4 regions of the Paenarthrobacter sp. 22069 genome follow, and region 4 is predicted to be linked to each of the others. Evidence: predicted binding sites of a transcription regulator. Region 4 holds the regulator's gene; each other region holds the start of a gene.

Region 1 (2,196 bases), on a different contig from region 4:
CCGGGGTGACGCTGTCGAAGTCGCGGAAGGGCTGGTAGAGGTCCAGGCCCAGGCCCAGGTCGGCGGCCATGGTCCGCACCTGCCCAGGGCTGAGCGGTGAGGTGACCAGGTCCTGCTCAAAGATTTCGATGCCGTCGAAGCCCGCGATCGCGCAGGCCTGCATCTTCTCCTTCAGGGTGCCCGACAGGCATACGGTGGCGATTCCGGTGCGCATCAGGCCGCCACCTCCTCGGCGGCCACGAGTTCCAGGAAATGGGCCCGCATGCGGTCCGGGTTGGCATCCAACCCGGTGAAGATCCGAAACGCGTCGGCGGCCTGGCCAACTGCCATCCGGCCGCCGTCCAGGACCTCGCAGCCCTTGGCGCGGGCGCCGCGGACCAACTCGGTCTCGATTGGCCGGTAGACGATGTCGGCCACCCAGTGGCGCGCGTCCAGCAGGTCCAGGTCCAGCGGCACGCCGGGGTGGGCAGCCATGCCCACCGGCGTGCAGTGCACCAGGCCGTCTGCCTGGCGCATCAGCTGCGGCAGCTCCGTCGTCGCGCCTGCCGTTACCGTGCTGTTGGGAAAGAAGCCCTGCAGTTCGGCGGCGCGTTCCGCGGCGCGGCCCGGGTCCACATCCACCAGGTGCAGCGTCCGCACGCCGGCGGTCAGCAGGGCGTAGGCGACGGCGGAGCCGGCACCGCCGGCGCCAAGCTGGACCACGTGGTCCAGCTTTGCCCCGGGCAGGCCTGAGGCCAGTGCGGCAGCGAAGCCGGAAAAGTCGGTGTTGTGGCCGATGAAGCGGCCGTGGCGGATGACCACGGTGTTGACGGCGCCCAGGCGGCGGGCATCGGGGGAGACTTCGTCCAGATGCTCAAGGACCAGCTGCTTGCACGGGTGGGTGATGTTCAAGCCGTTGAAGCCCAGGGTCCGGGCGCTGTGCAGGATGGCGCCCACCGATTCCCCGGTCAGCCCCAGTTCCAGCAGGTCGATGGGCCGGTACAGGTAGCGCAGGCCCTGCACGTCACCTTCCCGTTCGTGCATGGGCGGGGTGAGCGACGGCGTAACGCCGTCTCCAACCAGTCCCACAAGGTAGGACTCAGTTCGAATACTCATCCGTGCAGCTCCTTTGATAACGGCACCGGGGCATCCACGAAGAGGCACACCGGTGATAGGGATTACAGTACAGCAATTGTTCACTGGCCGCACTAGTGTTCGAGATACGAACGCATTCGACCGTCAGGCCCGTTGGGGGAGGCGGGCGGCAAGCTCTGCCGCAGCCTCCTCCAGGACGGGGACGTGGGCCTCCAGCTCCTCAAGGCTGAGGCGGAAGACGGGGACTGCGGTGGCCAGGGAGGCGAAGGCGTGGCCCTGGCCGTTGAGCAGCGGCACTGCCACGGCGCGCATACCGGCTTCATTCTCCTCATCCATGACGGCGTAGCCGCGGCGCCGCACGTCCTCGATCTCTGCACGGAATGCGTCCCGGTCCGTGATGGAGCGTGGGGTGAGGTGCTCAAGCGGAAGTTCCGCAAGCAGGCGCTCCCGCTCACCCTCCTCGGCGAACGCCACCAGGGCTTTGCCTACGGCGGTCGTGGAGAGCGAGCCCAAGTGGCCGGGATCGCTGGTCACGCGGAAGGTCTGCGGTCCATCCACCTTGCTGACGGTCAAGTGGTGCAGGCCGTCGCGGACGCTGAGGATGGTGGCCTCGCCGGTCTGCTCGGTGACACGGCGGAGGATCGGCATGGCCGTCCCCGCGAAACCATGATGGTTGGAAACGCGCTGTCCCAACTGGAAGATGCGCAGGCCAAGGTGGTAGCGGCGGCCGTCCGGCTCGTAGTCGACAAAGCCGTCGCGGGTCAGGGAGCCGAGCAGGCGGTAGGTGGTGCTGAACGGAAGTTCCGCGCGGCGGGAAATTTCCGCGGCACTGGCGCCCCGGGGTTCGTCGCCCAGCAGGACAAGCAGGCCAAGGGCCTTGCCCACCATGTCGGTACGGTCTGCAGGCTTGGTGGCAGCTTTGGGTTCGGGCGGCATGGCATTGACTGGCTCTGCGCCCGCGGCAACAGCGGATTCGTCAGCGGCCGCTGTGGTTTGGTTCACACTCATATCTCGATGTTGCCACAATGTGAGAGCTATTTCTAGATCGTGATTATTTTCTTGACAGGTGACTGCCCTCACAGTCATAGTTTCTGTATCGCACAAGTAGCTCCCACCATGTGG
Region 2 (2,196 bases), on a different contig from region 4:
TCTGTGATGGGATCGATCCGGCACAGATCGGCGAGCGCTTCCGTCTGCACCATCAGTTGCCTGTGGTCGGCGGCGCCGTAACCGCCGGCGGAAATGATTTCCCTGCCCAGGCCCAGCATCTGGTTCCCGGTCTTCAGCCATCCCTGGCCGGTGGGTTGCAGGAGCGGCTCACCTGCAAGCTCCGGGAGGGATTTCAAGGTTCGGGCAGAGTCCAAAACGTCGGCGGTGGGGGCGCCGTCGGCGGCGCAATACCGTACGGCGTTGGTAAGGATTGCGGGTACGTGGTGTTCCTCTGCAAGCCTCAACATCCGGACTGCATGCGCTGTGCTGAAAGGTGTCCCCGGGGCGCTGAGCTGGGAGACGATTTCCGCCACAAGTGTCCCGGCCGGCATGGCATCGAGCCATTGCTTGAACAGGGTTCGGGGACGGAGGTAGCGCCGGCCGCCCATGGCCCGGCCAACGTCGGAATCAGGGCCGAGCAGGACGGTCAGGACAGGCTTGAGGGTGTTGGGGTCGATGGTCCGGGATGCGAGTTCGGCCCTGGTGACCGCCACGGGTACCGCTCCCCCGGCTTTACCTGAAGTCCTGGCGTGGGCGTCGGACACCAGGCGGCACAGCGCACGGTAACCGGCTCCGTTGTTGTGGCCGCGGGCAAGCACCACCACCCTGCCGGCCAGCTGGGTGCGGTGATCGCCGTCGTCGTCAAATACTGCGAGGTCCACCCCGACGATGGGATCTATACCCGCAGCCATGCAGGCCTTGAGGTGCTTGATGGTGCCGTAGAGGCCGTCACGGTCGGTGCAGCCCAAGGCAGTGGCGCCGTCGGCGGCAGCTGCATTGGCAAGTTCTTCAGGCCAGGAGACGCCGTAGTGGGCGCTGAATGCAGTGGAAACGTGGAGGTGGGTGAAGCTCATGCTGTTCTGTGGTCAAGCCGCACCGGGAGGAGGGCATCATGGATCCGGAGCAACCGCCAGCGGCCGCTGCGGATATGGCGGGTCAGGTCAAGGGTGAGGGTCTCTTCGGCTGCGGGAGCCGGCACACGTGGAGCATTGGCAGGAAGCACCTGGACGCGCCAGATTTCGTGGTCCACCACTCCCTGGCCGCTTCCGAGCGGAGCCCGGCTGTCTTCGGCCCACCACTGCCGGCGTTCATACCAGCGGACGGGTTCTGCACAGACGGTGTAGGTCCTGCCCTGCCAGGTCAGGGACTCAGGCTGGCCTTCGGCGGAAGACACCACGTCAACGGACTCGCTGAACATGCCCATGGGCGCCTCCCTACGGTGATTTTTGCTGCTTATTCGAATAAGTGTTCGAATAAAACCAGTTTACGCCGGGTGGGCAGCAAAACATAGGCGGGGGTGGACGGAGCGTGCGGCAGGGAGCAGGATGTTGGCATGAGTACCGATGACGCGCTCCTGAAGCAGGCCAGCATCAAGACCGAGGACTCCACCCTTGTGGCGCAGTTCGACATAGACGGGGCGATTCCGGATTCCGGCGCCTACGTGGTGGGTTTGATGGGTGCCTCGCCGGACTTTTCACTGCAGCGGCGGCTGTGCATCGAGTTCATGAACGGGGAGGCCATTGCCTGCTACTCGTTCAACCGGGACCAGGGAATCGAGGAAGACTACGACCTGTCCGGAGTATCCCACTCGGAAAACAGCATCACCGGAAGCTTCCCCCTCACTGCCCTGAACGGGCTTGGACAGGGGCACGTCCTGTCAGCCTTCAGCGAAGCTGACGGCCGGGAATTCCAGCACGGGGTACCGGTGGAGGAAGCCATCTAAGGCTCCTCCACCTGCCGGTGCGGCTGGTCAGCTGTTTTCTTTATGGATCTTCAGTTCAAGTTCAATGAACCCCGAGATCATTGCCCGGTAGGTTGATTCGACGATGTCCGGGTCGATGTCCTTCTTCTCGGCCGCGGCCCGCACATGCTCAATGATGCGTTCCACACGGCCGGGGGCCCGTACCTCGGCGTCATCACCCTTGAGGGTTCCGGCGATCCTGATCAGCCGTTCGCGGCGGGCGATGAGGGTGACGATTTGTTCATCGACCTCATCAACGGCAATGCGAACGGCAGCGAGCTGTTCCTTGTCGGCCCCGGCATCCCTGTCGTTTCCTTGAATTGTCGCCATCATCTGACAGTATCGAAGCATGGAGCCCAGAGTCGACTTTATCTCCCTCGGTGTCAGCAATGTCC
Region 3 (2,196 bases), on a different contig from region 4:
CGATTCCCAGCGCTGCGGCATATTCAGCCAGGGTAACCGCCTTGTTGACGCCGGGCAGGGATAGCTCCAGCATGGCAACACCGGGCGAGGAGTGCGTGGCGGCCGCCAGGTGCGCGACGGCGGGCGCCACCTCCGCGAGGAAGTCATCCGGCGTTCCGTCGCGGACGATGGCGAGGAACTTCACCACCGAATCGTCATCGGTGAGCGTGTCCTTCAGCGGCGCGGGAGTGAACTCGGCAAGCAGTTCACTGGACTCGTTTTCGATGAAGCCAGGCTCGAGGTGGAATCCGGTGAGCGTTTCGGCGGCGAACAGCGCGGCGGGCCGGAGTTCCTTGATGATGCGGCGGAGTTCCAGGACTGTCCCGATGGCGAGGGCGCGGGCGGAGACCAGGCGGTCCGCCTCAAGGTCCCAGACGACGGCACCATTGGAGCAGATCACCCGCCCGGTGTGGCCGAGCTGCTCCTCGAGCGGGTGCAGCCACCGCGGCGGCCGGCCGGTGACGAAGACAAGTTCGACGCCGGCCTCCCGGCAGGCGTGGAAGGCGCGGATGGTGCGGGGGCTGATTTTTCCATCGTGCCCAAGGATTGTTCCATCGATATCGCTTGCAACCAGCCGCATCCTGCCAGTCTACGTGGGCGTTCGGTCCCGGTGCGCAGCGTGGAGCCTGGCCTGGGGTGGCTTTGGGAATCTGCGGGCGGTCGCTGCTTCCTGCTAAGGACCGACGGCGTGCTGAACCTTGTGCCTGATTTCCCTTCCGGCTTTGCGGGCCTGGGCCGGCCGGGGAAAGGCGCCCGGCGAGTAGGCCATGAAGTAGTCCACCGGCTGCACAGCCCTCCACCGCCATCCCTCCGAACTTCGGAAGATTTCGAAGGTGGCACTGGCGGCGGCTGCCTTAAAGGCGGCTGCCTCACGTTCGGCGAAGGCCATCGATGCGAAATACCGCCCCGGCCATGCCAGCAGTTCACCGTTTTCGGAGAGCCACCAGGACGGCCCTTGGCCACGGTCCGCGACTTCAAATTTCACCACAGGTCCTTTCCTCGATCCAGCCGGGCAGCTGGCCGCCCAGCTGCCCGCAGGGCGGCAACCACCCAGGCTCAGGATGGGGGATGAAGCACAAGGACGCGGCCTGATCCGGTAAAGAATGGCTCAAGAACAGTGGACGACGGCTGCAGCCCTTCGTTAGCTGCGGACCCTTCGCCGCCTGGCAGGGGGAGTGCCCGTTGTCAGCCACCGGCGCTACACTGAAACTATCGAACATATTTTCGAATAAAGGTGTGTTGTGGGCGTTACTGTCGGTCCCCGCGTGATAGATGCGGGCGCCTCCCTGTTCTCGGTGCTGATCTCCCCCGTGGCGGTGGCAGCGGGCTTCCCGTCGCCGGCACAGGACTACTTCGATGGCCGCATTGACCTCAATGCACACCTGATCAAGGACATCACCAGCACCTTTGTGGTCCGGGTAACCGGTGATTCCATGGAGGGCGCCGGCATCAGCGACGGTGATGAACTGATCGTGAACCGGGCGCTGGAGCCCCGCGATGGATCCGTGGTGATCGCTGTGCTGGATGGAGAACTGACAGTGAAGCGGCTCCGCATCACCCGCACAGGCGTGGTACTGCAGGCAGAGAACCCGAAGTATCCGGACATCCACGTTCCTGCCCTGTCCGAGTTGACCATCTGGGGCGTCGCCACCAGGTGCCTCCACCATGTGTAAGGAGCAGCATGGCTAAGCCCGCCCTGATGCGGCGGATGCCGCAGATTGCCCACGTGGACGTCAACTGCTTCTACGCCTCGGCCGAGCGGGCTTTCGATCCCTCACTGGAGGGACGGCCGCTGGTGGTGCTGTCCAACAATGACGGCTGCGCGGTGACCCGCTCCCCTGAGGCGAAGGCCCTGGGCATCTCCACCGGCGAGCCCTGGTTCAAGCTTGCGCCGCGGGCCAAGGAATGGGGCCTTGTGGCGAAGTCCAGCAACTATGAGCTCTACGGGGACATCAGCGCCCGGGTGATGGAACTGCTGGGCAGGTACTCTGCATGGCTTGAGGTCTACAGCATCGACGAGGCGTTCCTGGGTGTGAAGGGCGGGCCGGAAGAGCTGCTGGCTTTGGGCCGCCGGATGAAGGACGCCGTGCGGCGGCATGTGGGGGTGCCGGTGTGCCTTGGCATTGCCCCCACTAAGACCCTGGCCAAGCTCTGCAA
Region 4 (2,196 bases):
GCGGGGGAGCCCTGTGCCTCTTCTCGTCCCGCCGTGCGGCGGAGGAAGCCGCTGACGCCCTGCGGCCCAAGCTCGATGTGACGGTCCTCTGCCAAGGCGAATCGACCATGACAGCCCTGGTCAAGCAGTTCGCGGACGAACCCGACACCTGCCTGTTCGGAACCATGTCGCTGTGGCAGGGCGTTGACGTCCCGGGAGGGTCCTGCCGGCTTGTGGTGATCGACCGGATCCCGTTCCCGCGGCCGGATGATCCGCTGATGACTGCGCGTTCCCGCGCCGTGGCACAGGCCGGGGGCAACGGCTTCATGTCGGTATCGGCCACGCATGCCGCCATCCGTCTCGCCCAGGGCGCCGGGCGGCTGATTCGATCCACCGGGGACAAGGGAGTGGTGGCCGTGCTTGATTCACGGCTGGCAACCGAGCGCTACGCAGGATTCCTGCGCGGAGCGCTGCCGCCGTTCTGGGCCACCACCGACCGCAGCAAGGCATTGGCCGCGCTGTCCAGGCTTGGGGCGGACGCCAAGTAGCGGGTCCGCGAAACTTCCGGCTGGCGTCTGCGGGCGCCAGGAAGCAGGGGCTGCGGCCGCGGGCAGCTTCTGATCTCCCAGGACCCGGCCAGGTGAGCCCGGGCCCCGGCTTCCTTGCCCGTTAGGCAAGGAAGCGTGCTCACTAAGGAGCCGTGGCTATTGATGAATTGTGGCCATCAAGAAGCTGTGGTCATTAAGGGACCGATGTCATCAAGAATCCGTGGTCAGAGGGACCGCAGGACCGAGACGACCTTGCCCATGATCGTGGCATGGTCGCCAAGGATGGGTTCGTACTGCGTGTTCTGTGGGAGCAGCCAGGTGTGTCCGTCCCGTTGGCGGAACGTCTTGACAGTTGCTTCGTCATCGAGCAGGGCAGCAACAATGTCGCCATTGGCGGCATCCGCCTGGCGCCGCACCACCACCCAGTCACCATCGCAAATGGCGGCGTCCACCATGGAGTCGCCGGCAACCCTCAGCATGAATAGTTCGCCCTGTCCGACGAGCTGGCGGGGGAGCGGCATGACATCCTCGACAAGCTGCTCGGCCAGGATAGGGCCGCCGGCCGCGATCCGCCCCACGAGCGGCACCATCGCGGTATCCAGCGCGCTGGGCAGTTCAGTTACACCGGCACGCGTACCGGCTGCCTTTGGGACAGGCGCCGGACCAGCAGCTTTTCCGGCGCCACCGTCCAGGGTAAGTGGCATCAGCACTTCCATGGCACGGGGCCGTTTGGGGTCACGGCGCAGGTAGCCCAGCTTCTCAAGCTGGGACAGCTGGTGGGTCACGCTGGAAAGGCTGGCAAGCCCCACGGTGTCACCGATCTCGCGCATTGAGGGGGGATAGCCGTTCTCATTGACTGAGCGCTGGATCGTCTCCAGGATCTTTTTCTGCCGTGGGGTCAGGCCCTTGGCGGTTCTCCTGGGTTGCGGGGCGGTCCTGCCCCCGGCGGCTGCTGCTGCCATATTCGCCAATGCCTTTCGCTTGCCGCCGCATCCACCCGGCGCTGTTTCCACACCGCCGCCGGATGGACCATCTGTCATTGTCAGACCCTGCTGATCAACTACGGGAGTGGTTGTTCTTTGGTTCAAAGCTAGGCCAGCCACATTGGTTTTTCAAACATTTGTTCTAGCGAGTCTCGACATTGTTCGTTGATAAGTGCTAAAACTAAACCAGCAAAGTTCGAATATGTGTTCTAACCAGCAAATGTCTCCGTCGAAAACGGCCGAAGGAAGTTTCGGTCCGGGATGCGAAATGGCAGGGGCAGTGGCGGGCGGACACCGGGCAGCACGGCAGGTCCAGGAGGGCTCAGTTCATGTCAGCTTTATCTCTTCACCAGGTTTCCCCCAGCAGTTTCGCCCGCAAGGCAACGCCCGCGCCGGCGCCGCTGCGGCTTACTCGCCGCGGGCGGATCGTCCTGATCGGAGCCCCGCTCGTACTCCTCGCCGTCGTCCTGCTGTCGCTTGGCGGGTTCTTCAATTCACCGGCCAAGGCCTCGGATTCCGCTGCCGGTCTGGCCGTGACACCGGCAGTGACCGTGACCGTGCAGCCGGGGCAGTCGCTGTGGGCCATCGCTGGAACTGTTGCCCCGGACCGTGATGCCCGGGACGTGGTGGCGGATATCGTCCAGCTCAACAACCTTGGCGCCGGCACTGTCATTCCGGGCCAGCAA

The links. The regulator LexA, encoded in region 4, represses DNA repair genes until DNA is damaged. The targets are predictions, from matches to a motif close to TCGAACANNTGTTCGA.
Region 1: the regulator LexA is predicted to act here: its motif matches at 1,183-1,198, upstream of ACTJK0_RS06650 (shikimate dehydrogenase).
Region 2: the regulator LexA is predicted to act here: its motif matches at 1,298-1,313, upstream of ACTJK0_RS09150 (DUF6504 family protein).
Region 3: the regulator LexA is predicted to act here: its motif matches at 1,252-1,267, upstream of ACTJK0_RS12555 (LexA family protein).

What each region holds. Positions count from the first base shown of each region.
Region 1 covers NZ_JBQEQF010000006.1:116,378-118,573, reverse strand. The annotation lists gene ACTJK0_RS06655 (bifunctional sugar phosphate isomerase/epimerase/4-hydroxyphenylpyruvate dioxygenase family protein) at 1-214, opposite strand, end outside; gene ACTJK0_RS06650 (shikimate dehydrogenase) at 214-1,095, opposite strand; gene ACTJK0_RS06645 (IclR family transcriptional regulator) at 1,219-2,082, opposite strand.
Region 2 covers NZ_JBQEQF010000009.1:42,526-44,721, reverse strand. The annotation lists gene ACTJK0_RS09155 (DNA polymerase III subunit alpha) at 1-914, opposite strand, end outside; gene ACTJK0_RS09150 (DUF6504 family protein) at 911-1,264, opposite strand; gene ACTJK0_RS09145 (hypothetical protein) at 1,394-1,783, shown strand; gene ACTJK0_RS09140 (chorismate mutase) at 1,811-2,134, opposite strand; gene ACTJK0_RS09135 (VOC family protein) at 2,151-2,196, shown strand, end outside.
Region 3 covers NZ_JBQEQF010000013.1:132,557-134,752, reverse strand. The annotation lists gene ACTJK0_RS12565 (HAD family hydrolase) at 1-619, opposite strand, end outside; gene ACTJK0_RS12560 (hypothetical protein) at 713-1,024, opposite strand; gene ACTJK0_RS12555 (LexA family protein) at 1,281-1,712, shown strand; gene ACTJK0_RS12550 (Y-family DNA polymerase) at 1,721-2,196, shown strand, end outside.
Region 4 covers NZ_JBQEQF010000023.1:27,165-29,360, forward strand. The annotation lists gene ACTJK0_RS17455 (ATP-dependent DNA helicase) at 1-527, shown strand, start outside; gene lexA (transcriptional repressor LexA) at 752-1,489, opposite strand; gene ACTJK0_RS17465 (LysM peptidoglycan-binding domain-containing protein) at 1,840-2,196, shown strand, end outside.